3 regions of the Mesorhizobium sp. M0563 genome follow, and region 2 is predicted to be linked to each of the others. Evidence: riboswitches for the same ligand, from Rfam matches in the RefSeq annotation. Region 2 holds a riboswitch; each other region holds the start of a gene.
The links. A riboswitch is a leader RNA that binds a small molecule or an ion and turns the genes downstream of it on or off. The one in region 2 is predicted to bind cobalamin.
Positions count from the first base shown of each region.

Region 1 (10,117 bases), on a different contig from region 2:
GTCGACATCGTCTTTGCCAACAGCCACGAGATCAAGTCGCTCTACCAGACCGCTTCATTCGACGAGGCACTGGCCCAGATCCGCAAGGACTGCAAGATCGCCGCCGTCACCCGCTCGGAAAAGGGCTCGGTCATCGTGCGCGGCGACGAGACCGTCACCATCGAGGCCACCAGGATCCGCGAGCTGGTCGACACCACCGGTGCCGGCGACCTCTACGCCGCCGGCTTCCTCTACGGCTATACGCAAGGCCGCAGCCTGAAGCAGTGCGGCGATCTCGGCTCGCTGGCGGCCGGGCTGGTCATCCAGCAGATCGGCCCAAGGCCAAGGCAGAATTTGCGTCGCGAGGCGGAGCAGGCGGTATTGCTGTAGGTGGGGAGCCAAGAACCAGCTGCCCATCATTCTTAATCCAGCCCGAGCCTTTTCTTCAGTTCCGCATTCTCCTTGCGGAGACGATCGGCAAGCAGGCTCTTTAGCCGCTTGTTTTCTTCCTCGAGCGCGACGAGATCCTTCAGCCCGTCACTGTCCGCCGCCGGCGCCGCCGCCTTCTTCCAAAGATAATATGTCTGTTCCGAGATGCCGGCTTGCTTCACCGCACTCTTGAGAGTAGCGCCGCCACCGATCGAGGTCTCGATCTGCGCCAGCTTCTGGGCACGATCCTTCGCGGAGTAGCTCTTTCGGCCCGTTCGCGCTGACGGCGGTGCTTCAGTGGTCGCGGATATCGGCTTGGCAGGCGCGCTCGCCTCAGCTTCTGGCTTCCTCGACCGCCGCGCTCTCGTCTTCGGTTTTGGCGTTTCCGTTTTGTCTGCCGGTTCGCTATGAACTACTGCTGACTCGGTCTCCAGGGGATTGGCCATGAAATGCTCCACTCGCGGTTTGTGCAAAGGTTCAGCATCAAGGGCCACTACAGTAGAGTCAACAAGCTGACGATTTAACGGCTCGACTTCCTTTGTTGTCTCGGCCATCGCCGCGGCGATGTCGAAATTGCCCCAGATGGAACGTGCGGATTTTTGATAATTGCGCTTTTGTTTGATTTCCACGGTGAATGGTCGCGTCTGCCGCCTCATAGTTCCTTCCTGAATAGGAGAATGAAGTCGCCGCTCGAATTTTTTGGCGCTTCCTGCTTAGCGCGGAGCATTATCGTATAGCCGCTCACCGGGCAAGTGATGCCGGTCTTCGATGGCTGACCATCTGGGGAGATTTGAGCGGCTTCGCACGTCCTGCGCATGCCTGTAAGGCCGCCAAGTTTTCTGGGTTAGCAGGCGCGCACTGTGGCAGCTTGGCTTGTACGGCGAGGCCATGGTTGAGTGAGGCGAAACAAATCCAGCCCCGCGGTCAATCCCGAGGCTTCCCACAATGGCGAAGAGAACATCTTCACTCGTTCCTTTTGAGCACAAGACCTTCCGTTCGCTATGGTCGGCTGCACTCATTTCGAACCTTGGCACCCTAGTGGAAGGTGCGGCGGCAGCTTGGCTGATGACGAGCATCGCAGCAGTAATTTTTGATCGCCCATTCGTGCTGTGTACCAGCCCTGTGTCTTGCGCAAGTGGTCACGAACGGCTGCCGGAGCCTCGAAGACGCCCTAAAACACATGCTGCGATTTTTGAACACGCTTGACGTGTTAGATTAATTCATCCACGATGCGTGTGTTGAACACGCGAGGTGAGTTATGAACATGAAAGAGCTTAGGCTTCGACTGGGCATGACTCAAAAAGATTTGGCAGAGCAGATGGCAACGACGCAACAGACTGTGGCCCGTTGGGAAACAGGCAAAACGCAGTTGAACGTCGAGCAGATCAAGGACCTTTGTCTCACGTTGAAATGCACGGTCGAGGAGCTGCTGGGCTGGAAGATTGATGTCGAGGAGTGGCGCACGAGCCCGTTTGCAATTGCCGATGCCGAAACGCGATACGGCACGCTCAGAATCAAGACGACTGTTGGCAGCCGCCAATATCCTATCGATGAAAAGGGGCGTGAATCGATTTTACGTCAGTTGAAGGAACTTCATAATCTGCGTAGAAATAACGCAAGCAGGCCATGGCTGTATTGTTGGAGCCTTGACAACAAAATACTCTTGATAAATCCGCAATATGTCCGCACCATTGAGCTTATCGGTGACGATGTAGAGGAGATGCCAGAGTATTATCATCCAGAAATCTATCGGGCTTTGGATGACTGGGATAAGGGTGAGGTTTCAGGAAAGCTGAAGAAAGAATGCGATGCCATCATCGCAGAGATGGGTGATCAGGAAGCCGTGCACATGGCCTCCTATGTTCGCGTCACATATGACGACGGAGAAGATGAGTGGAACTTCTTGGATGAAGAAACCGCTACGACTTTCTTCGGATTGGAAGCTGCGACCTTTGACGTTCCCCAGTGTAGTTTCGCCGAAGTGGAGGAAGAAGGTTACTACCGAGCGCGATACGCCAACCTTGATCGCGTCGTGGTGATGGAGGTTCCAAGCGACCGTTATCACAGATTGACCGCGCCCGAGGAAGCTTAGAACCATCCACGAAGGGCGCATGTTACATCTCGACCTTGCGTGGTGCGTTTTCAGTACGAGATGACGTTAAGCGTAGGTAGTGGCAGGTAAGAGTGCTCGACCAGAAGCTCAACTGCCTCCTCAATATCGCTGCCGATGTGCCGCAGGACACGTCCACGGGAGCGTGGATAGGCGTGAAGTTCCTGCACTCCACGGTCCGCTCTCCCATCGCCGGTGTGTGCCCGACGCCATCTTGTGGACGAGCTTGGCCGCCTGCACCCGGTTGTATTCCGGCTTGCGGTGCGCCTGGGCGGTCCGCCGCGATGGCTATCTCCATGTCAATCGGCGCCGAACTTTGACTGCCCGCTGCTTTGATGAATTTGGCGAGGTCCCGCGCATAATCACTCTTGGTCTTCTCCTTGAGGCCCTGTGTCGCGAACTTGTGGTCCAGCAGGGCAAACAGGTCCAAGTCCCCTTCCGCCTGTGGCGCTGGCTTGCCCTCACCGCCCTCGGCTTCCCAATTGGGGACCGCTTCTGCGCGCTGCACCGTGGCGATTGTCCGCCCAAGACGCATCACAAGATCGAACGCCAAACCGTGCGCGTGCACGACGATTTGCCGCTCAGGCCTCATTTGGACAGGACTTGAGCTGGCCCGGTGGTTTGAGCCGGGTTACCTTGAGCCGGTGGGCTGCGAACAAGCAGTTCGAGACATTGGCCTCGATCACTTCGCAACACGCCGCTGCGCCTGGCCTCGGTGTGCTCCCCCCGAAATCGTTGTGTCATATCACCGAGGGCATCACGGCCAACAGCTTCCACATGGGCAACAGCCTCGCCATTGAGCCGAATATGGTCGCGAGCAGATCACCAACGAAGCGGTCGGAACCTCGGAGCCGAAGTTCGACGCCGAGGTGGTTCGCATGATGCGCTAAGCAGCACCACGGCGCTTGCCGGTATGTTTGCTGCCGGCAGCCGACGAACTCCTATCCTCCTGGACAAGGGCGCCGTGCGTCATTGCTTTGATTTACCGGCCGCTCAAGGTTTCCACAGTTTTCGCTTTCGAGGCGACCTTTGGAACATGCCAACGGAAATTTAACATAACGACATAAACATTTCTTTATGCGGCGTTGACAAAGAAGCGAACTGCTGTAATTGTCTCCCGCGTCGTGGTTCTCCGTACGGCGCTGCCGCAGCGGAGCTAAGAGGGAAGCCGGTGCGATGCCGGCGCTGCCCCCGCAACTGTTAGCGGCGAGCCAACCCCACTCATGTCACTGAGGCGAATAGCCTTGGGAAGACGGGTAGAGGCTATGACCCCGCGAGCCAGGAGACCTGCCACGGCGAATTACGTCCACGGGCGGGGTGTCTCGGTGGCCGCTGCAGCCTGGCGTTCGTGCCGGCCTGCTAGCGCCTTCCTTGTCACCGACGCCCCAACCATCGGGGTCTGGCATGACTATCTCTCAGCAAATTCCTGTAGCAACGCTCGGCGTGCCGCGCTTCGGTCGTCGGCGAGAACTGAAATTCGCGCTTGAAAGCTACTGGTCCGGAAAATCGTCCGCTGCCGACCTTCTCACGACCGCGAAGGCGCTCCGTGCCGCTAGCTGGGAGGAGCAGCACGATCGCGGCGTGTCGAAAATCCCGTCGAACGACTTCTCGCTCTACGACCATGTGCTCGACACCGCAGCCATGGTCGGCGCCGTTCCATCCCGTTACGGCTGGAATAGCGGCGAGGTTCCACTTGACATCTACTTCGCAATGGCGCGGGGCAACCAGGGTCAGACGGAGGATTGTCGACACGCTGGTCACCAGCAGGCGGCTCATCGGTCTGATGTAACCGCGATGGAAATGACCAAGTGGTTTGACACCAACTATCACTACATTGTGCCGGAACTCAACGATGATCAGACGTTTGCCCTCTCGTCGACGAAACCGGTCGATTACTTCATCGAGGCTAAAGCTCTCGGCGTTCACACACGCCCAGTCATCCTTGGACCGATCACCTTCCTCAAGCTGGCGAAATCGCCTGCCGAAGGATTCGATCCCATCGCGCTCCTGCCGCGGCTGCTGCCCGTCTACGAGCAACTCCTGCAGAGGCTGAAGCTGTCTGGAGCCGACTGGGTGCAGATCGATGAGCCAGCGCTTGTCCTCGATCTGAACCCGAACGAACGAGCTGCGTTCGAATTCGCCTATGGCCAGCTGTCGAAAGCCGCGCCCGAGCTGAAGATCATGCTGGCTACCTATTTCGGGCCGCTGGGAGACAATCTCGAAACCGCGGTTTCTCTGCCCCTGGCCGGGCTGCATATTGATCTCGTGCGCGCTCCCGAGCAACTGGAAACGGTGGGTCGGCTCGCACCGAAGGATCTGGTGCTCTCGCTTGGCTTGATCGATGGCCGCAACGTCTGGCGTGCGAACCTGCCCGCCATTCTCGACCGCATCAAACCGATCGTCGCCGGCTGGCCCTTGGACCGCGTCGAGATCGCGCCTTCTTGCTCGATGCTGCATGTGCCGATCGACCTGCGCATGGAGACGGAACTCGACGCGGACATCAGGTCGTGGCTCGCCTTCGCGGCCCAGAAGACCGACGAGTTGGTGTTGCTGGCCCGGGCCCTGTCCCAAGGCAGGGATGCGGTGGCAGGCGCGTTGAAAGCGTCTGCCGAGGCTGCCGTCACTCGCGTGGCATCCACGAAGATCCATGACCCGCTTGTTGAGGGGCGGATCGCCAGCATTGACGACAGCATGAAGCGACGAGAGAGCGCTTTTGCCGAGCGCTCCAGAGTCCAGGCCGGCACGCTCGGGCTGCCGCCGTTCCCGACGACGACCATCGGGTCCTTCCCGCAGACGCCGCAGGTACGCAGGGCGCGGGCCGCTCATGCGAACGGCCAGCTGAGCTATGTCGACTACGAGACCTTCCTGAAGAAGGAGATCGAGGCTGCAATTCGCTGGCAGGAAGAGATCGGGCTGGACGTGCTGGTGCACGGTGAGTTCGAACGAAACGACATGGTACAGCATTTCGGCGAGCAGCTGTCCGGCTTCGCCTTCACCCAGCATGCCTGGGTGCAGAGCTATGGGTCGCGTTACGTGCGCCCCCCCATCATCTTCGGCGACGTATCGAGGCCCAATCCGATGACGCTGCGCTGGTGGCAATTCGCCCAGTCGCTTACGGAAAACCCTGTGAAGGCAATGCTCACAGGCCCGGTGACCATTCTCAACTGGTCTTTTGTTCGCGACGACGTACCCCGCTCCGAAGCATGCCGCCAGATCGCGCTCGCCATCCGCGACGAGGTGACGGATCTCGAATGGTCCGGCGCAAGGATGATCCAGATCGATGAGGCCGCGTTTCGCGAAGGATTGCCACTGCGCCGGTCTGACTGGAAAGACTATCTCGACTGGGCTGTCGAATGCTTCCGGATCGCCTCAACGGGTGTAAAGGACGCGACTCAAATCCATACCCACATGTGCTATTCGGAGTTCAACGAGATCATCGACGCGATCGCCGAAATGGATGCGGATGTAATTTCGATTGAGACGTCGCGCTCGAAAATGGAACTGCTGGACGCCTTCACGAGCTCGAAATATCCGAACGAAATCGGGCCCGGAGTCTACGACATTCACTCACCACGTGTCCCGGAAGTCGGGGAGATTTCGGATCTCGTCATGCTTGCCCGCGAGCGACTGTCCGATGCCCAACTGTGGGTAAACCCGGACTGTGGCCTCAAAACCCGCAAGTGGGAGGAGGTCCGCCCTGCCCTCATGAACATGGTTGCTGCAGCACGCGCGCTCCGGGAGAAAGTGTAGGCCGGAGGGTTTCCTGGTTGCTCACCATGTGGTGAGTTAGCGGCTGCCGCATGTCGGCCGTGAATGTGCCAAAACGCGATCACATCCTTTGAAATAAGTCACTCGAGCGAGAAAGTGCACTTTCCTTCGGCACGTGTACTAATCGCGCAGGAATAAAGGGAAGCGTTTTCTCCCTGTGACGTGTCGAGTTCGAAGGGGATGTGATTGGCGTCGAGACCGCTCCAGCCATGGGTTATCAGCACGCCGAGTGCGTTGTTCTCGATCAGTTCGTAAAGGACTTCTCGGCTCGGTTTATCGAAATGCGCGGGTACATACATGACAGGTTCCTTCACTGGCCGCCGGGTTCGCTGTTCACCGGTTGACATCCGATGGCAAGCGTTCCAACGCGGCGGCGATCTGGCGCTTCGCTGCTGAGGGCAGAGGCAGGATGGGACGCGGGGGGTCGGCACGGCAAATGTCGAGCAATTCGGCAAGTGCATAGACGACGCGAAGGCTCGAGAACTCCTTGAAGAGGCTCCAGAGCTGCGCAAGCGTGGCATCGATCTGTCGCGCTTCGGCCGCATCGCCCTGTTGCGCCGCCGTGACGATCTTCACGCAGACCTCGGGCAGGATGCCGGCGAGGACGCTGTACCATGTGTCGGCGCCGGCGATCATGGCCTCTGCGGCGTTCCAGTCGCCGCTGTAGCCGATTGAGAACCCTTCCGGCACAGTGCGCCTCTGGTCGGCCAGATGGCTCTTGATCGCATCGCCCTTGTCTGTCGGATTCTTGATAGCGACAATCCCACCCACCTTTGCCAGGCGGCTGACGAGTGCTGGGGTGAAATGGAAATGCGTCGTTCCTGGATTGTCGTAGACGACAATCGGCAGGCCGCTCTCGCACGCCACCGTCGAGAAATGTTCGAACACCTCGTCCTCAGTGAGCGGGGTATAGGAGGCGGCCGCAAGCAGCCCCGCGGCAGCTCCAAGGGCCTTGGCGTCCTGCGCGAACCTCACTGCTTCATCGGTGCGCAGCGCGCCCACACCCACCAGGAGCGGCATTCGCCCGGCGATTTCGTCCAAGGTCTCGGCGAGCGTCCGTCGCCGTTCCTCGCGCGACAGATACATGTAGGTGCCGGTGCTGCCGAGAAGACCGATGGAGTCGACCTGAGCGGCGCTAAGCCGAGCAATCAGCCTGCGCAGAGCAACGGTATCGACGCGGCCGTCACGATCGGCGGGCGTGATGGGAAACGCGGAAAGACCGCTCAGGAATGCCATGGCAAGGCTCCAGGTTTGTGCGTGAGCGCAGGACTGGCCGGACGACAGGTCATCACAAGGCGTCCAAAGCCCGCCGCAGGTCGGCGATTAGGTCATCGGCGTCTTCAAGACCCACCGAGAGACGCATGAGGTCCTCGCCGACTCCATCGGCCAGATGGGCATCCTTGCGGATCGGCTGACGAGCACGGGTCAGGCTTGCCGGATGATAGATGAGGCTGTCGGCATCGCCGAGGCTGACAGCCCGGGTGATCAAGTTGAGCCGGTCCATCATCCGGCGCGCGCCCTCGAACCCAGCGTGGAGGCCAAAGGCCAACATGCCCGAGCCTTGGGACATCTGCTTTCGCGCCGTCACCTGATCAGGGTGCGAGTCGAGGAAGGGATAACTCACCCATGCCACCGCCGGGTGCGCCTCGAGCGCCCGAGCCACCGCAAGGGCCGTGCCGCTGTGCCGTTCCATGCGCAGCGTGAGCGTCTTCAGACCGCGCAGGATCAGGAAGGCTGACATGGGCGAGAGCGCTGCGCCGGTGATGTAGCGCAGGCCCGTTTCGTGCAGCGTGCGGAGCGTTGGCGCGTCGCCCAGAAGCGCGCCCCCAAGGGCATCGCCGTGCCCATTGATGTACTTGGTCAGCGAGTGGAGCACGAGGTCTGCCCCATGTTCGAGCGGCCGCTGGAGCGCGGGGGAGGCGAAGGTGCTGTCGACTGCAACCTTTACACCGCGCGCGTGGGCGCGCTCGGCAATGGCAGCGATGTCGAGGATGCGGCTCAGCGGATTCACCGGCGTCTCGAAGAAAACAAGCCGGGTCCGCTCGGTGATCGCGGCATCGAGATTGTGAGGATCGGACAGGTCGACCGCGACGACCTTGATGCCGAAGCGGGGGACCGCCTGTTCGACCATGGCAAGCGTGTTCGCATAAAGTGTCCTGTGGACGATGAGTTCATCCCCTTGGGACAGGAGCGACAGGATCAGCGTCCCGAAAGCCGCCATCCCCGAGGCAACGACCAAACCTGCCTCGGCTCCTTCCAGATTGGCAAGCCGTTGTTCCAGGATCTCCGTCGTCGGATTGTATTCGCGCGCATAGAGCCTTCCGCCAAGGGTGGCGGCGGCCTCGTTCGCTGCCACGCTTTCGAATCCATAGGTCGAGGTCAAGAAGACTGGCGGCTGAACGGCATTGGAAAAGCGGGCCGGATCGTAGCCATGATGGATCGCCCGAGTGGCGAACCCGGGACCGGTGTCGTTGGGCGACCGCGTGAGAGCATCGGTTTCGGATTGATAGGAACGGGTCATTCGGCCTCTAGATCTTTCTTGGGTTTCCGAAAGATTGACGGCAAACTGGCCGATGTGAAATATCCAGTTGGCAATGAATGAAATGGTCCAGTCTTCAAGTGCCGGTTCTGCAGGTCGCTCGCACGCGATGGGTGCACGCCAGATCTACGAGGCTCTTCGCGAGCAAATCCTCGGCGGCGTCTATGAAACCGGCAGTCAGCTGCCGTCCTCCCGAGGCCTGGCAAATGACCTTGGCGTTTCGCGAACGACGGTGACGGTCGCCTATGAGCAACTGACCGCGGAAGGTTTCATCGACGTCCGTCAAGGCGCACGACCCCGCGTTGCATCTTCGTTGATCGGTCCTGAGACAAGCCGCACGCCTGCGAAACGGGTCGGCTCGGTTCTTCTGTCCGCCTATGGGGGCCGACTGCGCGTCACGCCGCCCTGGCCGGATTATCTGCCGACTGGGCTGAAGGTCGATTTCCGCTATGGTGACCTGGCGCCGTCGGATTTCCCTGCATTGATCTGGAAACGCGCGATGAACGAGGCGATGGCGCAGCGCCCGTTGCGTCTTGCCTATGACGATCCTCGCGGCTCGCGCCGGCTGCGCCAAGCGTTGCAGGGCTATCTCTGGCGCGCCCGAACCCTGAGCTGCGACCTCGAGCAGATCATCATCGTCAACGGTTCGCAGCAGGGCCTCGATCTGTGCGCGCGCCTGCTTCTCGATCCCGCCGACAGCTTCGTCATAGAGGATCCGTGCTACAGGATGGCGCGTCAGGTCTTTGCCAGCACAGGCGCCTCGCCCGTCCCCGTCACCGTCGACGAGGACGGGATGAAGACGGAGTTGCTGGCGGGGATTGGTGCACGACTGGCCTATGTCACGCCATCGCATCAGTTTCCGTTGGGCGGCGTCATGCCGATCACGCGCCGCCACCAGCTTCTGGAATGGGCGCGGCACAACAATGCCTACGTGATCGAGGACGACTACGACAGCGAATATCGCTACGACATCAATCCGGTCCCTCCGCTGCACAGTCTCGAGGACCACGGGGCTGTCATCTACCTCGGCACGATCTCCAAAACGCTCTCGCCGATGCTGCGTATCGGCTACCTCGTCGTCCCGCCGGAATTGCAGGAGGTCTTCGCAACCGCCAAACAATTCGCGGACCGGCATTCGCCGGTAGCTGAACAGGAGGCTCTGGCCTCTTTAATCGAGAGTGGCGGCTACGAAAGCCATGTGCGGCGTGTGCGCAGGCTGAACGGCGAGCGTCGGGAGGCGTTGTTGGGCGCCTTGCGGCGCAGCTTCGGAGATCGCATCGCTGTCCAGGGAG
Region 1 is NZ_JAMYQV010000028.1:58,541-68,657, forward strand. It holds gene NKI50_RS27325 (adenosine kinase) at 1-369, shown strand, start outside; gene NKI50_RS27330 (transposase) at 402-1,064, opposite strand; gene NKI50_RS27335 (MFS transporter) at 1,354-1,614, shown strand; gene NKI50_RS27340 (helix-turn-helix transcriptional regulator) at 1,667-2,500, shown strand; gene NKI50_RS27345 (hypothetical protein) at 2,523-3,071, opposite strand; cobalamin riboswitch at 3,627-3,827, shown strand; gene metE (5-methyltetrahydropteroyltriglutamate--homocysteine S-methyltransferase) at 3,923-6,268, shown strand; gene NKI50_RS27355 (FMN-binding negative transcriptional regulator) at 6,367-6,585, opposite strand; gene NKI50_RS27360 (dihydrodipicolinate synthase family protein) at 6,620-7,522, opposite strand; gene NKI50_RS27365 (trans-sulfuration enzyme family protein) at 7,575-8,807, opposite strand; gene pdxR (MocR-like pyridoxine biosynthesis transcription factor PdxR) at 8,890-10,117, shown strand, end outside.
Region 1: linked by a shared signal. The riboswitch ahead of metE (5-methyltetrahydropteroyltriglutamate--homocysteine S-methyltransferase) and the one ahead of NKI50_RS00805 (DUF1636 family protein) in region 2 are both predicted to bind cobalamin.

Region 2 (10,117 bases):
GAGAGCGATGATCTGGTTCGCCGGCATGCTGCCGAAGGGTAGGCCGATGCCGAGGGCGGTTCCGGCTGCAGCCAAGTCGAAAACTCCGATGGGCCGGCGATCCTTCGCGCCCCCCTCTGTCCTGCCGGACATCTCCCCCACTTGGGGGGAGATCGGCAGCTTCGCCGGTGGCTCACTCTTAGCATCCTTATCGATTGGCGAAAGCTGAGATGAGGGCGCAATCTCCCCCCAAGTGGGGGAGATGTCCGGCAGGACAGAGGGGGGCGCGAAGGATCGCCAATTTGCTAGAGATCTCAGCTGTCTTTCTGTCAAATCCCGCGCATGGGCATCGCGCCCCTTTTCGGCAACCATCCTTAGGATCGCAACGGCGATGTCGCAGGCCGCATCTTCCTCGGCCATAATGAGTAGGATCGCAGTCTGACCGTCGCCGGCGATAGCCACCTGCCATTGCGTCCCCGCATCGGTCCGCACCGCAGCCAGCCTGGCATCGGCCGTCACTGCATCCAAGGTCAGCTGTCCGCCACCGTCGACAATCACCGAGACCTTCGGGCCAAGACGCTGCGTGACGCCGGCGCCCTCGATTGCCGCCCGAATCCGCTCCGCTAGCGGGCGCGGATCGGCGATTTCCTCCGGGTCGAGCCCGGCCAGCGGACCAGTCTCGACCGGCACGCCGGTGCGAACGGCAACACCCAGCGCATCGACCTCCATCGCCAGCAGCCGGGCGCTTTCGGGCGTCAGGCCGCGTATCTGCAAGCTGCCGCGGGCGGTCACTTCCATAATGCCGTTGCCGTGGCGCAGGGCGGATTCGCAGAGTCCGATCAACGACTTCGGCAACAGTCCTCCAGCGACCGGATTGAGCCGCACCAGCAGCCCGTCGCCGGTTTGCATCGGTGCCGACAAAGCAGGGCAGGCGCTGCGTCGGGAGAAAGCGTTCATGCCGCCACCCCAAGCGCCTGGGCTTCGGCAATCAGTGCGGCGAGATCGTCATCGATCGAATTGCGCAGCGGATGCCACAGACCGCGCCGTCGTGCCGACATGAAACGTTCGGCCATGACCTTCGCCGCCGACGGGTTCTCGCGCAGGATGAAGGCGCGGACAACGGGGTCGCCCAGATAGGCGTCGTGCACGGCCTCGATCAGCGCGCCAGATATGGCATGAGTGGTCTCGGCAAAGCCGACAAGCCGGTCGACCGTCTCGGCGAATTCCGAGGCGCCGCGCGGCCCGTGGCGCATCTGGCCGGCAATGAAGCGCGGATTGACGGCGCGTGCCCGTACGACGCGGGATACGGCGTCCCCAACCGAGCGTGGCTTGGGCTTTTGCGGATCCGTGGTGTCGAGCACGATCACGTCAGCGTTTTTGCCGAGCGCGGCAAGCGCTGCCGAAAAGCCGCCGATAAAGGCGACGTCGGCCGAGCCTTCGAGGATGTCGCGGCCGGGATCGTCGCCGGTATGAACCAGAAGGTCGGCCTCAGCGATGCGGCCCTCAAAAGCGCCGGGCGCCGAAATGCCTTCGCCCTCGGCGCCGCCATAGGCATGCGAGGTGGCGGCGAGATAGGCGCGGCCGATCTCTTCGCGCGCGGCCCAGTCGCCGCTTGATAGCAAGTCCTCGATGCCGGCGCCGTAAGTGCCGGGCGAGGTGCCGAATATGCGCGGGCTGATCTTGCCGTCTGCACGGGTTCTCGCCGCCAGCGGGTTTTCCGAATCGTCCTCGTCGCGGGTCGCGACGGCGTTGGCGGCGGCATCGATCAGCGCGATCTGGGTTGGGAACATGTCGCGGAACAGGCCGGATATGCGCCAGGTGACGTCGACGCGCGGGCGGCCGAGCGTTGCCGGCGGCAGCACCTCGATGCCGGTGATGCGGCCGGTGGCGGAATCCCATTGCGGCCGGCAGCCCATCAGCGCCAGGCCTTGCGCGATCTCCTCACCGCCGGTGCGCAGCGAGGCCGAGCCCCAGAGGTCGATGACCAGCGAGCGCGGCCAGTCGCCATGCGATTGCATGTAGCTGCGGACGACTTCTTCCGCTGCCACCTTGCCCAGATCATAGGCGGTCGGCGTCGGCATGGTGCGTGGGTCGGCGGTAAACAAATTGCGGCCGGTGGGCAGCACATCGCGCCGGCCACGCGCCGGTGCACCGGCCGGACCGGCGGCGACATGGCGGCCGTCGAGGGCCGCGATGAGTGCTACTTTCTCGGCTGCCGCACTCTGCTCGCGCAAAGGATCGGTTTCGCCCTCAGGCGAGCGACCGTAGATATGCAGGCCGTCCTTGATGGCGAAATCCTTGAGATCGCAGAGCCAGGCGTCGATGCGGCGCAAGGCTTCGTCGGCTGCGTCGGTCCTGGCGACGCCGGCCTCTGAGGCGAGGCCGGTCTTTTCCGCAGTCTCGACGATCAGCTTCGCCAGGCGGTCGCGGCGGCGGCGGTCGAGCCCGTCGGCCTGGGCATATTCGTCAACCAGTCGCTCGAGTTTATGCTGCTCTTCGTCCAGCCCGGCGCCGGTCAGCGGCGGCGGCAGATGGCCAAGCGTGACGGCGGCAATGCGTCGCTTGGCTTGTGCTGCCTCGCCGGGGTTGGAGACGATGAAAGGATAAATGACGGGCAGGGGGCCGGTGACGATTTCGGGAAAGCAGTTTTCGCTGAGCGCCACGGTCTTGCCGGGCAGCCACTCCAGCGTGCCGTGGGCGCCGACATGGATAATTGCATGGATGCCGAGCGACTTACGCAGCCACAAGCCAAAGGCGATCAGTGCATGGCGCGGCGGCAGTGTCGGGTCGTGATAGTCGGCGCGGCGGTCGGCTGAGCGCCCGCGATCAGGGGCGAGGGCTACGGTGATATTGCCGAAGGTGGCGGCGCGGAAGGGGAATTTTGCGGTGGTGGGCGCTTGGACACCCCCCTCTGCCCTGCCGGACATCTCCCCTTCAAGGGGGGAGATTGGCAGTTCGGCTGCCGGCTCTCCCTTAACGCCCTTGGTAGTTGGCGAAAGCAGAGACAACAGCGCAATCTCCCCCCTTGAAGGGGAGATGTCCGGCAGCACAGAGGGGGGTGCCTCGCGCGAACCTGTCTCATCATCCGTATTCCCCCATGCGGCCTCCACCGCAGCGATGGCCGCCGGCGGCAATTCCTTCGAGAAGGTCAGATAATCCTGCAAAGCCAGTCCCTGGTCGGCTGGCTCCAGCACCTCCAGCAACTGACGCGGCGTTTGCGGAATCCCTTCAACGGCGTAGCCCTGTTCGCTCAGGTCGTGCAGCATCGCCAGCACGCTGGACGGCACGTCGAGACCGACGGCATAGCCGGTGCGGCCGGGCGCGCTCGGATAGTCGGGGATCAGGATGGCGAGCTTGCGCTCCGCACGCGGCGTCCGCTGCAGACGCACGAAGGCCTCGATACGGTTCGCGACCTGCGCCACGCGGTCAGGCTCTGGCCGGTTGGCGAAGGCGCGGAAGGCCAATGCCGGATCGATCTCGCTTTCGCTCTTGAAGGAAATGGCGCCGGCCAGGATGCGGCCGTCGAGCTCGGGCAGGACGACATGCATGGCAAGGTCGGCGGGCGCCAGGCCGCGCTGGTTGTTCTGCCAGATGTCGCGGCGGGTGGTCGCGACGACGACCTGGAACACCGGCACTCCGGCGCGGTCGAACAGCGTCTCGACGCCGGGTTCGGCGCCCGAGGCGAAAGCTGTGGCGGTGATGATGGCGGCAGGGTTCAGCGCGGCAAACGCGGTTTCGACAAAGGCGAGCGATGCCGGGTCCTTGAGGCTGGAGACGAAAATAGGCACGGGAACCATGCCGCGTGCGCCCAGCGCTTCGAAAAGCGCGTCGATGGGCGCGACATCGGCGGCGAGCAGCATCGAGCGGTAGAACAGGATGGGGATGATGGGGGCGGGTTCGGCGGACGGTAGGTTTAGGCTGCGTTCCGTCGCGCCCCCCTCTGTCCGGCAGGACAGAGGGGGGCGCGAAGGAATGCCGACGCTTGATAAGTCCATTCTTTCTATAACGCCGCGTCCCGGCTCGTAAAATCCCGCCTTTGGCACGCTGACAGGTTCAGCGACCGCCGCACCCGATCCGGCGAGACTTGCCAACCTCTGCACCAGCGCCGTCATATTCGCCGGGCCACCTTCGCGGAAATAGTCGAGCAGACCATCAAGTTCCTGGCGCGGCAGCGTCGAGCCTTCGATCAGCCGCAAATCCTCGTCGTGGCTCTCGCCCGGTAGGAGCGCCAGCTTAATACCGCGATTTCGCGCGACAACGGCAAGCTGGTCGCAGCCGTAGCGCCACCAGTCGTAACCGCCGAGGATGCGGACCAGGACGACCTTGGCGTGGCGGGCGACGCTGTCGATCCAGAGGTCGACGGACATCGGGTGGCGCAGGTCGCGCAAGGCGGCGAGCCGCATCGACGGCAGGCGGTCCGCATCTGCCTTCCACGCCGCCGCCAGCCCGGCGAGGTCGCTGTCGGTGAGGGACAGCGCCACGACATCCGCAGGCGTTTGCCTGAGATCGACAGGCTCGGCGAGATCGTCGAGCGAGGCGGATGTGGTGGTGAGGATGTGCATCGCGGCTCGTACCTGGGATCAGCCGGCGAGGATACGCTCGATCGCCGGGCGGTTCAGCCCTTTCAGGCCGATGACGACGAGGCGCGAGCGGCGATCGTCTTCAGCGGTCCAGGCGCGGTCGTAATAGTGGTTGACGCGCGGACCGACGGCCTGCAGCAAGAGCCGCATCGGCTTGCCGCCGACGTCGACGAAACCCTTGACGCGCAATACGTTTTCTTCCTCCGCCGCCGTGGCGACGCGTTGTGCCAGCTCGTCCGGGTCGGACACCGACGCAATGTCGATGACGAACGAGTCAAAGTCGTCATGTTCGTGGTCGAGCTCGTCGTCGTGATGGGTCTTGCGGTTCTCGATGTCGTCCTCGACGGCGAGACCAAGGCCGAGCAGCACCGACGGATCGACCTTGCCTTGCGAGGTCGGCACGATCTTCACCGCCCGCGCAACATGCTTGCCGATGACGGCATTGGCGCGCGCCGCGCCGGCTGCGTCCAGCAGGTCGCTCTTCGACAGGATGATCAGGTCGGCACAAGCGAGCTGGTCTTCGAACACCTCCTCGACAGGATCGTCATGGTCGAGCGTCTCGTCCTGCGCGCGCTGCGCCTGCAGGGCGTCCATGTCGTTGGCAACGCGGCCATCAGCCAGCGCCGGCCCGTCGACGACGGCGATGACGCCATCGACCGTGACGCGGCTTTTCACCGACGGCCACTGGAAGGCCTGGACCAGCGGCTTGGGCAGGGCCAGCCCGGACGTCTCGATCAGGATGTGGTCGACCTTCGGCGTCAGCGACAGGATCTGGTCGAGCGCGGGGACAAAGTCGTCGGCGACAGTGCAGCAGATGCAGCCATTGGCCAGCTCGACGATGTTTTCCTCGGGGCAAGTGTCGATGCCGCAGCCCTTCAGGATCTCGCCGTCGATGCCGATATCGCCGAACTCGTTGACGATGATGGCCAGGCGCTTGCCTTTGGCGTTTTCGAGCAAATGGCGGATCAGCGTCGTCTTGCCGGCGCCGAGAAAGCCGGTGACGACGGTGCAGGGGACGCGCGAAACGTTGGCGGCCGAATCTGGGGAAGTCATATCAAGTCCTTCAAAAGGTCGAGGGGAGGGATGCGGGCAACCAAGCCGCGCTTCAGGCAATCGGGACGGCCGCGCCACGGAATGAGGCCGTCCGTCGAAGTAGCGAACAGCTTTGCCCCCGTCACCAGATCGGTGCCGCTGGTCGTGGTCAGGTCGCCGAAGACATAGCTCCAGCAGCCGTCGCGCAGCATCGCGGCGCTGAGCCGGCGCTTGCAATTGCCGAGGCATTCGACGGTGCGGATTTTAATGTTTTCGCTGGAAGCGGCGCGGCGCGTGTGCTCGGCGAGCAGTTCGCCGGCGCGGGGATAAGCGTCCGAACCGGTCTCGTCACGGCAGGACGAGCAGACGATGACGGTAACGCCGGCCGGGGAATCACCATGGCCGGACAATAAATCCGCTGTCTCAGCCGGAAAACTGCTGTCGCGTTCCAAATCAGGCTCCTTGCCCGGAAAACCCGCCAGGCGATCGGATTCTTATGTCCTAGACGGCAGGTCTCCTGGCTCGCGGGTCATCGCCTGGGTGCCGCCTTCCCGGGAATATCCCAGTGGTTTTCGGCCTTGGCTCGTCGCTTACAGTTGCGGGGACAGCCGCGGATTTGAAATCGAGATTTCGCACCGCATTCCCTCTTGGCCCTTGCCGTTGCGGGCAGGGGACCGTCTGGAACGGATTTAGGCTTGTGAAGGCAGTCGTGTCAACGCACGTCTATGACGCGGCGATATCTGCGAGCGGCTGGCCGAGGTCGCCGGCAGCCGTCACCTCGATGCGCTCGAGCCCGAGCCAACCCTGCATCTGCTTCAATTCCTCGAAAAGGGCGGCGGCAGTTTGCGGCGGGGCGCCGGGCTCCGAATAGGCGGCATGGACGCGCAATACGCCGGCCGGGCGGTCGGCCCTGAGGTCGACGCGCCCGACGATGCTGTCGCCGAGCAGGAACGGCAGCACATAATAGCCATACTGGCGCTTTTCGGCCGGCGTGTAGATCTCGATGCGGTAGTGGAAGTCGAACAACCGCTCGGTGCGCGACCGCTCGAAGACGACGGGATCGAACGGCGCAAGCAAGGCGCGCGCCTCGATCCTGCGCGGCAAACGGGCGTCCTTGTGGAGATAGGCTGTTTTGCTCCAGCCTTCGACGCTCACCGGCAACAGGTCGCCAGCCTCGACCAGTTCCTCGATGCGGCCCTTGATGTCGGCGGGCGAGAGGCGGAAATAGTCGCGCAGATCGCCCGCCGTGGCGACGCCATGGGCGCGGGCGGAGATGCGCAGCAGTTCGCGGTGGGCGTCCGCGGGGGACGGAACTGGCAAAGCGAGTACCGTTGGCGGCAGCACGCGCTCCGGCAGATCGTAGAACCGCTCGAAACCACGCCGGTGCGCCGTGGTGATGCGGCCCGCCCAGAACAGCCATTCGAAGGCATGCTTGGCATGGCTCCAGCCCCACCAGCCGCCCGAGCCCTTCTGGCCTTCGAAAGCCGACGCCGCGATCGGGCCTCGTTCAGCGACCTCGCGATAGATGTCCTCAATGTAGGCGGCGTGCTCGCGGCCCCATTTTGCCAGTCCGCTGTACATTTCCTCGCCGCGCTCGGCCCGCCGCATGCGCCAGCGCATCAGCGGATAGGTCTCGACGGGCAAGAACGAGGCTTCATGCGCCCAATATTCGAAGACCATGCGCTTGCGTGTCACCGCGGCGTCGTCGAGCAGCGCCAGCTTGTAGGGGCCAAGCCGCGAATAGAGCGGCATATAATGGGCGCGAACCACGGCGCTGACGGAATCGATCTGCAGCAGGCCGGTACGTGCAAGCACCCGGGCCAGATGCCGGCGGTCAGGCGTGCCGCTGGGGCGCGGGTCATTGAATCCCTGTGCCGCAAGCGCAATGCGACGGGCCAGGGCAAGCGAGATTTTTTCCTTCATGAAGGCGGTATCCGGACGATGTTAGACAGAGAAAATGACCTGCGATTCCGCCCCATGCTAGCAAGGTTTTGGCGGTATCTATGTCAGGAGAGAAAAGTGGAGTGAAAAGTGAAGGAAATCAAACAGGAGCGGATCGGACCAGTTTTCCCGGATATGCCGTCCAGCACCGCGATTTGAACAAGGTTTGACTTGCTTCGCCGAAAGCGCTGCGCTAACCCTCGCCGCGTTGCAGCATAGAGCCCCCTTAAAACGGTTCAGTGGTTAATCTGTCACGCTTCCGCAAGTGGGTCCGGTGCTGTAATCAGAGTGGATTGGCCGCCAACGGAAAACTGCAGCATGAACGCACTTTTAGGTTCGTACCTGCCCATCGTCCTGTTCATCGGCGTGGCGCTGGTCGTCGGCCTGGCGCTGCTCGCCGCACCGTTCCTGGTGGCTTACCGCAACCCCGATCCGGAAAAGCTTTCCGCCTATGAGTGCGGCTTCAACTCGTTCGACGACGCCCGCATGAAGTTCGACATCCGCTTCTACCTGGTGTCGATCCTGTTCATCATCTTCGATCTGGAGGTGGCCTTCCTGTTTCCTTGGGCAGTGTCGTTCAGTCAGATCGGCATGCTCGGTTTCTGGTCGATGATGGTGTTTTTGGCGGTGCTGACCATCGGCTTTGCCTATGAATGGAAAAAAGGAGCGCTGGAATGGGATTGAACGACAGTTCCGGCACGCTCGTCGCGCCGAAGCCCAAGGGCCTCATCGACCCCAACACCGGCAGACCGGTGGGGGAGGATGATCCGTTCTTCCTGGAGATCAACAACGAACTCGCCGACAAGGGTTTTCTCGTCACTTCGACCGAGGCGCTGATCACCTGGGCGCGCAGCGGCTCGTTGATGTTCATGACCTTTGGCCTCGCCTGCTGCGCCGTCGAGATGATCCACACCTCGATGCCACGCTACGACAGCGAGCGTTTCGGTGTCGCGCCGCGCGCGTCTCCGCGCCAGTCCGACATCATGATCGTCGCCGGCACGCTGACCAACAAGATGGCGCCGGCGCTGCGCAAGGTCTACGACCAGATGCCGGAGCCGCGCTACGTCATCTCGATGGGCTCCTGTGCCAATGGCGGCGGCTATTATCATTATTCCTATTCGGTGGTGCGCGGCTGCGACCGCATCGTGCCGGTCGACATCTACGTGCCCGGCTGCCCACCGAGCGCTGAAGCGCTGCTCTACGGCATCCTTCTGCTGCAGAAGAAGATCCGCCGCACCGGCACGATCGAACGGTGAGCGGCATGACCCAGGCGTTGAATGACCTCTCGACCTATCTTGGCGAGAAGCTGACCGGCCGGATCGGCGAAGCGGTGCTCGCCTATGGCGAACTCACTATCTCGGTCGAGCCGCGCGACCTGATCGAGGTGGTGACCTTCCTGCGCGACGACCCGAAATGCCAGTTCATTTCGATCATCGACGTTTGCGGCGCAGATTATCCGTCGCGGGCAAAGCGCTTCGACGTGGTCTATCACCTGCTGTCGCCGAGGCAGAATATCCGCATCCGCATCAAGGTCCAGGCCGACGAAGAGACGCTGGTGCCGTCGATCACCGGCATATATCCCGGCGCGGACTGGTTCGAGCGCGAGACCTACGACCTCTATGGCGTGCTGTTTTCGGGCCATCCCGATCTGCGCCGGATCCTGACCGACTACGGCTTCGAGGGCCATCCGCTGCGCAAGGACTTTCCGCTGACCGGCTTCGTCGAGGTGCGCTACGACGACGAAGCCAAGCGCGTCATCTACGAGCCGGTCGAGCTCAAGCAGGAATTCCGCAATTTCGATTTTCTGTCTCCGTGGGAAGGTACGGATTACGTGCTTCCGGGAGATGAGAAGGCAAAGCAGTAAATGGCTGAAACCTCCGTTCGCAACTTCAATATCAATTTCGGCCCGCAACACCCTGCTGCGCATGGCGTTTTGCGCCTTGTGCTGGAGCTTGACGGAGAAGTCGTCGATCGCGTCGATCCGCATATCGGGCTTTTGCATCGCGGCACGGAAAAGCTGATCGAGCACAAGACTTATCTGCAGGCCGTGCCCTATCTCGACCGGCTCGACTATTGCGCGCCGATGAACCAGGAGCATGCCTTTGCGCTCGCCGCCGAGCGGCTGCTCGGTATCGAGGTGCCGAAGCGCGGGCAGCTTATTCGAGTTCTCTACTCCGAGATCGGCCGCATTATGTCGCACATCCTCAATGTGACGACGCAGGCGATGGATGTCGGCGCGCTGACGCCGCCGCTCTGGGGTTTTGTCGAGCGCGAAAAGCTGATGGTGTTCTATGAGCGCGCCTCGGGCTCGCGCATGCACGCGGCCTATTTCCGGCCGGGCGGCGTCCACCAGGACCTGCCGCAGAAGCTGATCGAGGACATCGGCAAGTGGATCGACCCGTTCCTGAAGTCGGTCGACGACCTCGACGCGCTTTTGACCGGCAACCGCATCTTCAAGCAGCGCAATGTCGACATCGCTACCGTCTCCCTGGCCGACGCTTGGGCCTGGGGCTTTTCCGGCGTCATGGTGCGCGGCTCGGGTGCGCCGTGGGATCTGCGCAAATCGCAGCCCTACGAATGCTATG
Region 2 is NZ_JAMYQV010000001.1:163,589-173,705, forward strand. It holds gene cobG (precorrin-3B synthase) at 1-936, opposite strand, end outside; gene NKI50_RS00795 (cobaltochelatase subunit CobN) at 933-4,541, opposite strand; gene cobW (cobalamin biosynthesis protein CobW) at 4,560-5,612, opposite strand; gene NKI50_RS00805 (DUF1636 family protein) at 5,609-6,043, opposite strand; cobalamin riboswitch at 6,082-6,285, opposite strand; gene NKI50_RS00810 (winged helix-turn-helix domain-containing protein) at 6,315-7,514, opposite strand; gene NKI50_RS00815 (NADH-quinone oxidoreductase subunit A) at 7,851-8,216, shown strand; gene NKI50_RS00820 (NuoB/complex I 20 kDa subunit family protein) at 8,207-8,788, shown strand; gene NKI50_RS00825 (NADH-quinone oxidoreductase subunit C) at 8,794-9,396, shown strand; gene NKI50_RS00830 (NADH-quinone oxidoreductase subunit D) at 9,397-10,117, shown strand, end outside.

Region 3 (10,117 bases), on a different contig from region 2:
TTTCGAGAAGCTCGGCAAGCCGCGCCTGCGCGACACCCGCCTCCTTGGCGACACGGACCAGAAGCCGCCATTGCGCCGAAGAAAGGCCGAAACCACTAGCGCGCGCCTCGAAGCGCTTGCGCATCAGGCGCTGCACGTCGTGGATCAAAAAGCCCAATCTGTCGATGCCGTCGGAAACCATGAGCGACATATATAATAAGCGTGCTCATAATTCAAGGAGCCGGATTGTGCCAGAAGCCGGTAAGTGTGCATGGCAGTCACATCATGAGCGATTGCGAATGAGCATCGTGACCACGAAGAAAGCGCCGACCGAACTGGTGATGATGCCGATCGGCAGTTCCTGCGGCGGCAGCAGCGTGCGCGCGAGAAGCTCGCTTGCCAGCAACAGCACCGCTCCGAAGAGGGCGCAGCTTGCAATCAGGCGCAGATGAAGCGGGCCGGCCAGGGTCCTGGACAGATGTGGGATCATCAAGCCAACGAAACCTATGACGCCTGCGACCGAGACAAGGATCGCCGTCGAGAAAGCGGCGACGAGAAATGTCATCCTGCGCATCCGCGCAACCGGGACGCCGAGGCTTTCAGCGGCATTCTCGCCGGCCAGGAAAGCGTCGAGCCGGCGGTGGTTCCAAAGTCCATAAACAAGGATGGTGCCTGCGCCCAGAGCAGCCAGCTCGATATTGTCCCAACGGGCCAGCCCGAGCCCGCCCATCGTCCAGAACAACACCGAGTGAGCGGCGCGCTGGTCTCCGGCAAAGACGAGATAGTTAGTCAAGGCGGTGAACATGAACGAGACGGCAAGCCCGGCGAGGATCAGCCGTTCGGGGCCTTGCCCCCTCACCCGCGAAACCAGCAAAAGCACGATGCCGGCGGCCAATACGCCGCCCGTGAAGGCCGCGACCGGCAACGTCCAGATACCGAAATGGTCGCCAAAAATGGTGATGACGGAAACCGCGCCGGCCGCGGCTCCGGACGACAGGCCGAACAAGAACGGATCTGCGAGGTCGTTGCGCGTTACCGTCTGCAGCAGCGCGCCGATGACGCCCAGCCCGGCGCCGACACAGATGGCCATAATCGTGCGCGGTAGCCTAAGATCGAGGACGATCTTGGCAATCGGGATCTTGCCGGCCGGACCGGACACAATGTCTCCGTCCAGCCCGGCGGCATGTCCGAGCGCAACAATCACGTCGCTCAACGCGATGACCGTCGATCCATAGGCAATCGACAGCAGAGCAAGAGCGGCAATCGCTGCTGCTCCTGCTGTCATCGCCAATTCGAACGCTCTCTGGCGCAAGCTCAGAAAGCTTCCGGGTGCATCGCCCTGGCGATCTTGCCGATCGCCTCGATGTTGGCAGGCCCAGGCGTCAGTTCGGCATAGCGCAGCGCAATGAAGTGCTCATTTTTGACCGCCTCAGTCTCCTTCATCGCCGGATGAGCTTTCAGGAAATCGAGCAGTTTTCTGTAGCCGCCGTCCTGGTAGTCGAGCAGGATAAGAAATTGCGGATTGCGGGCCGCCACCGTCTCCCAATCCGTATTGCCCCAGCTCGTCGGCATGTCGGCCATGATGTTGTCGCCGCCGGCTGCGGCGATCATGGCGCTGGGGATCGCGAACTTGCCTGATGTGAAGGGTTTGTCTTCGCCGGAGTCGTAAAGAAACACACGCGTTCCCGTGCGGTCGCCGATCTTTGCCGTGATATCGGCGAGCTGCGCCTTCCAGTTCGAAACAAGCTTTCCCGCCTCCGCCTCCTTGCCAAAAATCTTGCCCAGCTTTTCGACATCACCATAGAGCAGGTCCATCGAGGCTGCGGGGCGGTTCTGGTCGAGATGGACGCAACTTTCCGTCAGCACCAGCGTCTTGATACCGTGCGGGGCCAGCGTATCGGGCGTCACCTCGCCGCCAGGCTTCATGCCGTAATACCAGCCGGCGAAGAAGAAATCGGGCTCGACGGCGACGAGGTTTTCGAGGGTCGGGTATTTCGGCGCGAGTTCCGGGATCGCGCCCTGCTCGGCCTTGAATTCCGGACCGACCTTATACCATCCGGTGATGCCGGTCAGGCCGACGATCGATGGTTGCAGCCCCAGCGCGAAGGCCATCTCCGCCATGTTCAGATCTTGGATGACGGCGCGCTTCGGCGCGGCGTCGAACGTCAGCGGCGTGCCGCAGCTATCAACGGTTACCGGGAAAGCGAAGGCGGTCTGGGCAAGTAGGAGGGAGGCAAAAGACAGTACGAGGCGTTTCACGGATGTTGCTCCTTGGTCAAATCGGGATGTGAAGAGGCGCGGTTCGGAACGTCGAAGACCGTGAGTTCGCGGTCTTCGGTGGGATGGCGCAGCCAAAGCACGTCAACGCCGAAAATCTCGCGGATCAACTTCTTGGTCAGCGCCTCGCGCGGACTGGCAAGCGCCTGCAGGCGGGCCTCGTTCATCACCGCGACCCTGGTGGCAAATGGCGTGACAAGCGACAGATCATGAAGCACCGCCACGACGGTCATGCCAAACTGCGATACGAGTTCGAGAAGGTCGCTGCGGGCGCGCGGATCGAGATGATTGGTCGGTTCATCGAGGAACAGGATTTTGGGCTCCTGGGCGATGGCGCGCGCCAACTGGGCGCGTTGCCGCTCGCCACCGGATAGCGAGCCGATCGTGCGGCCGAGCAGCGGCAGCAGGCCGGTTCTGCGAAGTGCTTCAATGACGATGTCGCGTTGCTCGCTCCTCCGTCGCAAGCCGGCATGCGGGACGCGCCCAAGCTCGACGTAGTCGATCACGGCAAGCCGCGGATCAGGCTGGTCGGTCTGGCCAACGACCGCCATGTGCAGTGCCCGCTCGGCGGCCGAAAACCTCTCCAGCCGGCGTCCGGAAAATCTCACATCTCCCGCGCTTGGCCGCAGCGTACCGCATAGCATGCGCAGCAGCGTCGTCTTGCCGGCGCCGTTGGGGCCGATGATGGCGAGGCGGTCGCCCGGCGCTATCGAAAGGCTCACCGCGCTGACCAGGCACCGGCCATTCGTCGTCGCGCTCAGTTCACACGCTTCAAGAAGAGGCTGGGAGGCGTCCAACTTACCGTCACTTTCTCAATGGCGACGGAAGGAAGCTGGACGGACCGGCCGACAAGACCGATGTCCACGTCTCCTCCCGGCACACCCCGTCCGGTCAACTCATGCTGATGGCAGGTCTCCTGGCTCGCGGGTCTTTGCGCCATCCTGCCTTCCCAGCCTTGCCGGCCAGTGGCACTTCGGATTTTGCTAACCGCTTACAGTTGCGGGGGCAGCCACGGCCTCGATCCGAAGATCTCACCGTGTTCCCTTTTCACCCCTTGCCTTTCGACTCGGGGACCATCAGTCAGCCACCCTAGTTTTCCGCCAATCACAGCGCAATAAGTCTTGTCAGAAGGAGCCATATAGACCTCGTGATGTAATAACGTTACATTTAAAAGGACGTTTGCCCGCTTCCTGTCAAGCCTTTTCGCGCGACGCCTGCGACTTGCCGACGACCGTCGCTCTCGATTTGCGCAGTGCGCAATTTCGATCAGACTGCCTCCGCCAGGAAGCGGCACCATAATCTTGCCAATATAAGACATGGCCAATGTAAAGACTGGGCCATGTAAAGACTGGGCCAATGCGGAGACTGAGCCAATGCGAGGTGCCAAATGAATCCGACCGAGAAGGCGCTGTGGTTCGTCGAAAGCCATCTGCCCGAAGCAGTCTCGCTGGACGATGTCGCCAAGAGCAGCGGGGTGTCGCGCTTTCATGTGACGCGGGCTTTCGGCGCGGCTACCGGCCGTTCGGTGATGAGCTACGTCCGTTCTCGCCGACTGACCGAAGCGGCGCGCAAGCTTGGCGCCGGCGCACCCGACATCCTCTCGGTCGCGCTCGACGCCGGCTATGCCTCGCATGAGGCCTTCACCCGCGCCTTCCGCGACCAGTTCGGCACCACGCCGGAACTGGTACGCGCACAAGGCTCGCTCGACAACCTCGATCTTGTGGAGCCGATCCTGATGGACCAGTCCTTTCTCGCCACTCTCGAACCACCGCGTTTTGAGACCAGCCGGCCGTTTCTCATCGCCGGTCTCGGCGAGCGCTACAGCTGCGAAACCAGCGCCGGCATCCCGATGCAGTGGCAGCGGTTCGGCCCCTATATTGGCAACATTCCTGGCGAGATCGGCGACGTCGCCTATGGCGTCTGCGTCAACGGCGACGACGCCGGCAATTTCGACTACATCGCTGGCGTCGAAGTGTCCGATTTTTCGGACCTGCCGAGGGAGTTTTGGCGTGTGCGCGTGCCGGCGCAGAAATACGGCGTGTTCGCCCATCGTGACCATATCTCGACCATCCGCCGCACGGTCAACACGATCTGGAACAAATGGCTGCCAGCCTCTGGGCACGAGATCGCCGATGCGCCGGAATTCGAGCGTTACGGCCCCGAATTTGATCCGCGCAGCGGCAATGGCGGGCTGGAAATCTGGATACCGATCAAAGGGTGAGGCACGGCAGGCCGACGCCGAAGCGCCGGAAGCGCTGCTACAGTTCCAGGTTCCAGTTCTGGCCGACCAGATCCCTGCCGAAGGAATGGTGGCACTCCTCGTTGGTCAATTTAAAGCCCACAGACTCATAGATGTGGCGGGCGGCGGCGAGCACGTCGTTGGTCCACAGCGTCAGTGTCCTGTAACCCGTGGCGCGGCAAAAGCCGATACATTCCTCGACCAGCCGCTTGCCGATGCCGAGACCTCGCGCCGAGGGCTCGACGTAGAGCAGGCGCAATTTCGCCACCGCGTCCGACTGGCGCACGACGAAGACGGAGCCGACGACCTCGCCTTCCCGCTCGGCGATCCAGCTGCGTTCCCATTTCGGATCGAAGGATTTGACGAAGGCACCGAGGATTTCGGCGACCAGCGCTTCATAGGTTTCGTCCCAGCCATATTCCTGCGCGTAGAGCAGGCCCTGGCGATGAATAATCCAGCCGATGTCGCCGACTTGCAGAGGCCGCAGCATATAGGGAATTTTGGGCTCGGCGCTTCCGCCCAGCAAACGCTGCACCGTCTGCATGGCTTTGACCAGCCTGTCCTGTTCGGCATCCGAAAGCCGGTCGAGCAAAGCCGCGACCTGGTCGTGCGAGCCCTGGTTCAGCGGTGCGAAGGCCTGCCGCCCGGCCTTGGTCAGCGCGATCGACGAGCGCCGCGCATCCGCCTCGATCGTGGCACGCTCGACCAGATCACGCTCCTCGAACTTCTTCAGCAGCCGGCTGAGATAACCGGCATCGAGGCCGAGATCGCGCCCAAGATCCGTGGCGGTCAGGCCATCGCGATGCGCCAGCTCATAGAGCACCCGCGCCTCGGTCAGCGAGAAGGTGCTTTTCAGCAGCCCTTCGTCGAGCAGCCCGATCTGGCGGGTATAAAAGCGGTTGAAGGCCCGCACCGCGTCGATCCGCTCCTTGCCTGGGTGATGATGAATGGTCATGGCATCCTCCTCCGGGCAAGATCAGCGATTTAGTTGACTTGGTCAAGTATCTGTTTGAAGCATCCGTTTGAAGCAATTGTCCTGATGATGCTCACCGGGCGCCTTGACTCGCGCGAGTTGCCAGACTATTTCAGCGCCACGTTAGCACTCCCCCAAGATGAGTGCTAACCATGTCCGGCGCCGCCGGACGGAGGAACTGTTATCACCATTCTCATCGAGGAATAAAAAATGGCAAAGTCGAAGTTCCGCCCGCTTCATGACCGCGTGGTCGTTCGTCGGGTCGAATCCGAATCCAAGACCGCGGGCGGGATCATCATTCCCGACACGGCGAAGGAAAAGCCGCAGGAAGGCGAGATCATCGCCGTCGGTTCCGGCGCCCGTGACGAAGCCGGCAAGCTCGTCCCGCTGGACGTCAAGGCCGGCGACCGTATCCTGTTCGGCAAGTGGTCGGGCACCGAAGTCAAGCTCAATGGCGAAGACCTTCTGATCATGAAGGAAGCCGACATTATGGGCATCATCGGCTGAATATCGGCCTCACCCTCATTTAAATCTTCGGGCTCAATCCAAGCCCCTGCCAGGAGCTAAAAATGGCTGCCAAAGACGTAAAATTCTCCCGCGACGCTCGCGAGCGCATGCTGCGCGGCGTCAACATCCTCGCCGACGCGGTGAAGGTCACGCTCGGCCCCAAGGGCCGCAACGTCGTCATCGACAAGTCGTTCGGCGCACCGCGCATTACCAAGGACGGCGTCACCGTCGCCAAGGAAATCGAGCTTGAAGACAAGTTCGAGAACATGGGCGCGCAGATGGTCCGCGAAGTTGCTTCGAAGACCAACGACATCGCCGGCGACGGCACCACGACCGCGACCGTTCTGGCACAGTCGATCGTCCAGGAAGGCCACAAGGCGGTTGCCGCCGGCATGAACCCGATGGACCTCAAGCGCGGCATCGACCTCGCCGTCGCCGACGTCGTCGCGACGCTGATCAAGAACGCCAAGAAGATCAAGACCTCGGAAGAGGTTGCCCAGGTCGGCACCATCGCCGGCAATGGCGACGTTTCGGTCGGCTCGATGATCGCGGAAGCGATGCAGAAGGTCGGCAATGAGGGCGTCATCACCGTCGAGGAAGCCAAGACCGCCGAGACCGAGCTCGAAGTCGTCGAAGGCATGCAGTTCGACCGCGGTTATCTCTCGCCCTACTTCGTCACCAACGCCGAGAAGATGGTTGCGGATCTGGAAGACGCCTACATTCTTCTCCACGAGAAGAAGCTCTCCAACCTGCAGGCCATGCTGCCGATCCTCGAGGCTGTCGTGCAGACCTCGAAGCCGCTGGTCATCATTTCGGAAGACGTCGAGGGCGAGGCCCTGGCCACGCTCGTCGTCAACAAGCTGCGTGGCGGCCTGAAGATCGCCGCCGTCAAGGCGCCTGGCTTCGGTGATCGCCGCAAGGCCATGCTGGAAGACATCGCTATCCTCACCGGTGGCCAGGTCATCTCCGAAGACCTCGGCATCAAGCTCGAGAATGTCGGCCTGAACATGCTCGGCCGCGCCAAGAAGGTGTCGATCTCCAAGGAGAACACCACCATCGTCGACGGCGCCGGCAAGAAGGCCGAGATCCAGGGCCGCGTCGCCCAGATCAAGCAGCAGATCGAGGAGACCACCTCGGACTACGACAAGGAGAAGCTGCAGGAACGTCTCGCCAAGCTGGCGGGCGGCGTTGCGGTCATCCGCGTCGGCGGTGCGACCGAAGTGGAAGTCAAGGAAAAGAAGGACCGCGTCGATGACGCCCTCAACGCGACCCGTGCGGCCGTCGAAGAAGGCATCGTTCCCGGCGGCGGCGTCGCACTGCTGCGCGCTTCGCTGAGCATCAAGGCAACCGGCGCCAACTCCGACCAGACCGCCGGCATCAGCATCGTGCGTCGCGCGCTGCAGGCTCCGGCCCGTCAGATCGCGGCCAACGCCGGTGCGGAAGCATCGATCGTTGCCGGCAAGATCCTTGAGAACAAGGGCGCGACCTTCGGCTACAACGCCCAGACCGGCGAATATGGCGACATGATCGCCATGGGTATCGTCGATCCGGTCAAGGTTGTGCGCACGGCTCTGCAGGACGCGGCCTCGGTCGCCGGCCTGCTGGTCACCACCGAAGCCATGATTGCGGAGGCTCCGAAGAAGGAGTCGGCTGGCGGCGGCATGCCTGGCGGCATGGGCGGCGGCGGCATGGGCGGCATGGGCGGTATGGATTTCTAATCCAACCCATCAGCCTTCATGTACGGAAAGGGCGGCCGAGAGGTCGCCCTTTTTCGTTGATGGGACGGAGGATGAGAGGCGGTCCGATTCCAAAGCAAGCGGAAGCATACCCCTGACCGTTTCTTCGGCGTCGGCGCAGAACGTGAATTGCAGAGCTGGAGCGTCGGCCCTTCGGCAGGGCTCCGCGCTGGCCTCGATGTCGTGGAAGCGCGAAACGTCAATGCGCCGTGACTGCGATCTCTTTCGCCGGCAATGCCCCCTCAATCAGCGCCGCGACCTCATCGGCTACCGCCAGCACCGGGGCGCGGTCGCGGGTGGCGCGTGCGATCACCATCAGCCCTTCCAGCGATGATTCGACCAGCAGCGCCAGCGCGTGCGCGCGGCGCTCGGGCACCCCTGCCCTGACGAAGGCCGCCCTGAGCAGGCCTATCCATTGCTCGAAGGCCGACCCGCACAACTCAGCCAACTCCGGCATGTCGGTCGGCGAATCCAACACCACGGGCGCGATCGGGCAACCGAGCGTGAACTGGTTGTCTTCCAGCATGCGCGCGACCGATTGGTAGATGTGGTGGACCGCCACCGCCGGATCTTTTTCGGCAGCGAGCGCGGCGTCCAGCCTCTGCGTCACATCGGCGACGCTATCGCGCGTAACCTCGACGACCAGCTGATCCTTGCCGCCCGGAAAGTGGAAGTAGAGCGAGCCCCTTGGTGCACCTGAGGCACTCAATATGTCGTTGAGCGACGTGCCGTGGTAGCCGCGCTGCCTCAGCAGCAGCGCCGTTGTCTCGAGTATGCGGATGCGGGTGTCGTTCGCCATGTCAACCTCTGTCAGGAATGAGCATTATAGGCCTTGCCTCGAATATGACAACCGGTCTATATAATATGTAGATCAGTCTATATATCAGCGAGGGGCGAATGCGTAGTTATCGTCTTGAAGGAACCGGCGTGACCAAGTGCCTGGTGATGCGCGACGGGACGCAGCCGACGCCGAAGCCGCACGAGATCGTCGTGCGTGTCCGCGCCACATCGCTCAACCGCCGCGATACGATGATCCTCAACGGCACCTATCCGCTGACGCCGCGCCAAGGCGTTATCCCGCTGAGCGACGGTGCCGGGGAAGTCGTTGCCGTCGGAGATGCCGTCACCCGCTTTGCCGCCGGCGACCGCATCACCGGCAGCTATTTTGCACGCTGGATTGATGGCCGCATCAATGCCGGGCTGATCGACCAGCTTGGCTGCACGCTGGACGGGATGCTGACTGAATACGCGGTGCTCGACGAGCAATGGGCGGTGTGGCTTCCCGATCATCTCGACTGGCATCAAGCGGCGACACTGACCTGTGCCGGCCTGACCGCTTGGAATGCCGTGACGGCGGCCGAGATGCCGAAGCCCGGGCAGTGGGTTCTGGTCATCGGTTCAGGTGGCGTCGCGCTGTTTGCGCTGCAATTCGCCAAGCTGCTCGGCTGCCGGGTCGTGGCCGTCAGCTCGCGCGGCGAGAAGCTGGACCGGCTGCGGGCGCTGGGCGCCGACCTCGTCGTCTCGACGGCCGACATGCCGGAATGGGGTGCAGCTGTGCGCGAGCAAACCGGTGGCATCGACCTCGTCGTCGAGACCGGCGGCCCGCCGACCTTCGCGCAATCGATGATCGCCTGCGCGCTTTACGGGCGCATCGTGCTTCTCACCATACAGGATGCGAAAGGCGGGACGGTGCAGATCCCCGGCCCGGTCTACCAGCGCAGCCTCGCCACCATCAGCCGCCTCTTCGTCGGCAATCGCACCAACCTCGAAGCCATGCTGCGCGCCATCTCGGTGCATCGGCTTAAGCCTGTCATCGACAAGGTGTTCGCCTTCGACGAGGCCCAAGACGCCTACCGTTATTTCCAGCAAGGCGACGTCTTCGGGAAAGTGGTCGTCGACGGCGCCTGACTGGTTCGCCCCCAAAATCTGATCGACCCCCTCAAATCAAAGGAGAGACACAATGACCATTCGTGAAGCAGAGGCCCAATGGCAGGGATCGTTGAAAGAAGGTTCGGGCCGGCTGAGGCTAGGCAGCGGCGTATTCGAAGGCGCCTACTCCTTCCCGTCGCGTTTCGAGAACGGTCCCGGCACCAACCCGGAGGAATTGATCGCGGCGGCGCATGCCGGCTGCTTCTCGATGGCGCTGAGCGCCATCCTGGGCCGCGAAGGTTATACTCCCGCACGCATTCACACGATCGCGAAAGCGCATCTCGGCGCCACCGCGGCCGGACCGACGATCACCCGTATCGAGTTGGAGACGGAGGCAAGCGTGGCCGGGCTGGCTGCCGGGGATTTCGAGCGGCTGGCGCAGACGGCCAAGGAGAGCTGCCTCGTGTCGCGGGCGCTGGCCGGCGTCGCGGCGATCACGCTCAAGGCCCGCCTCGTCGAAACCGTTGCTGATCACTG
Region 3 is NZ_JAMYQV010000019.1:37,715-47,831, forward strand. It holds gene NKI50_RS22420 (MarR family winged helix-turn-helix transcriptional regulator) at 1-181, opposite strand, end outside; gene NKI50_RS22425 (FecCD family ABC transporter permease) at 263-1,264, opposite strand; gene NKI50_RS22430 (ABC transporter substrate-binding protein) at 1,294-2,238, opposite strand; gene NKI50_RS22435 (ABC transporter ATP-binding protein) at 2,235-3,053, opposite strand; cobalamin riboswitch at 3,146-3,349, opposite strand; gene NKI50_RS22440 (GyrI-like domain-containing protein) at 3,644-4,477, shown strand; gene NKI50_RS22445 (bifunctional helix-turn-helix transcriptional regulator/GNAT family N-acetyltransferase) at 4,515-5,450, opposite strand; gene groES (co-chaperone GroES) at 5,679-5,975, shown strand; gene groL (chaperonin GroEL) at 6,038-7,693, shown strand; gene NKI50_RS22460 (TetR/AcrR family transcriptional regulator) at 7,911-8,510, opposite strand; gene NKI50_RS22465 (zinc-dependent alcohol dehydrogenase family protein) at 8,609-9,619, shown strand; gene NKI50_RS22470 (OsmC family protein) at 9,672-10,117, shown strand, end outside.
Region 3: linked by a shared signal. The riboswitch ahead of NKI50_RS22435 (ABC transporter ATP-binding protein) and the one ahead of NKI50_RS00805 (DUF1636 family protein) in region 2 are both predicted to bind cobalamin.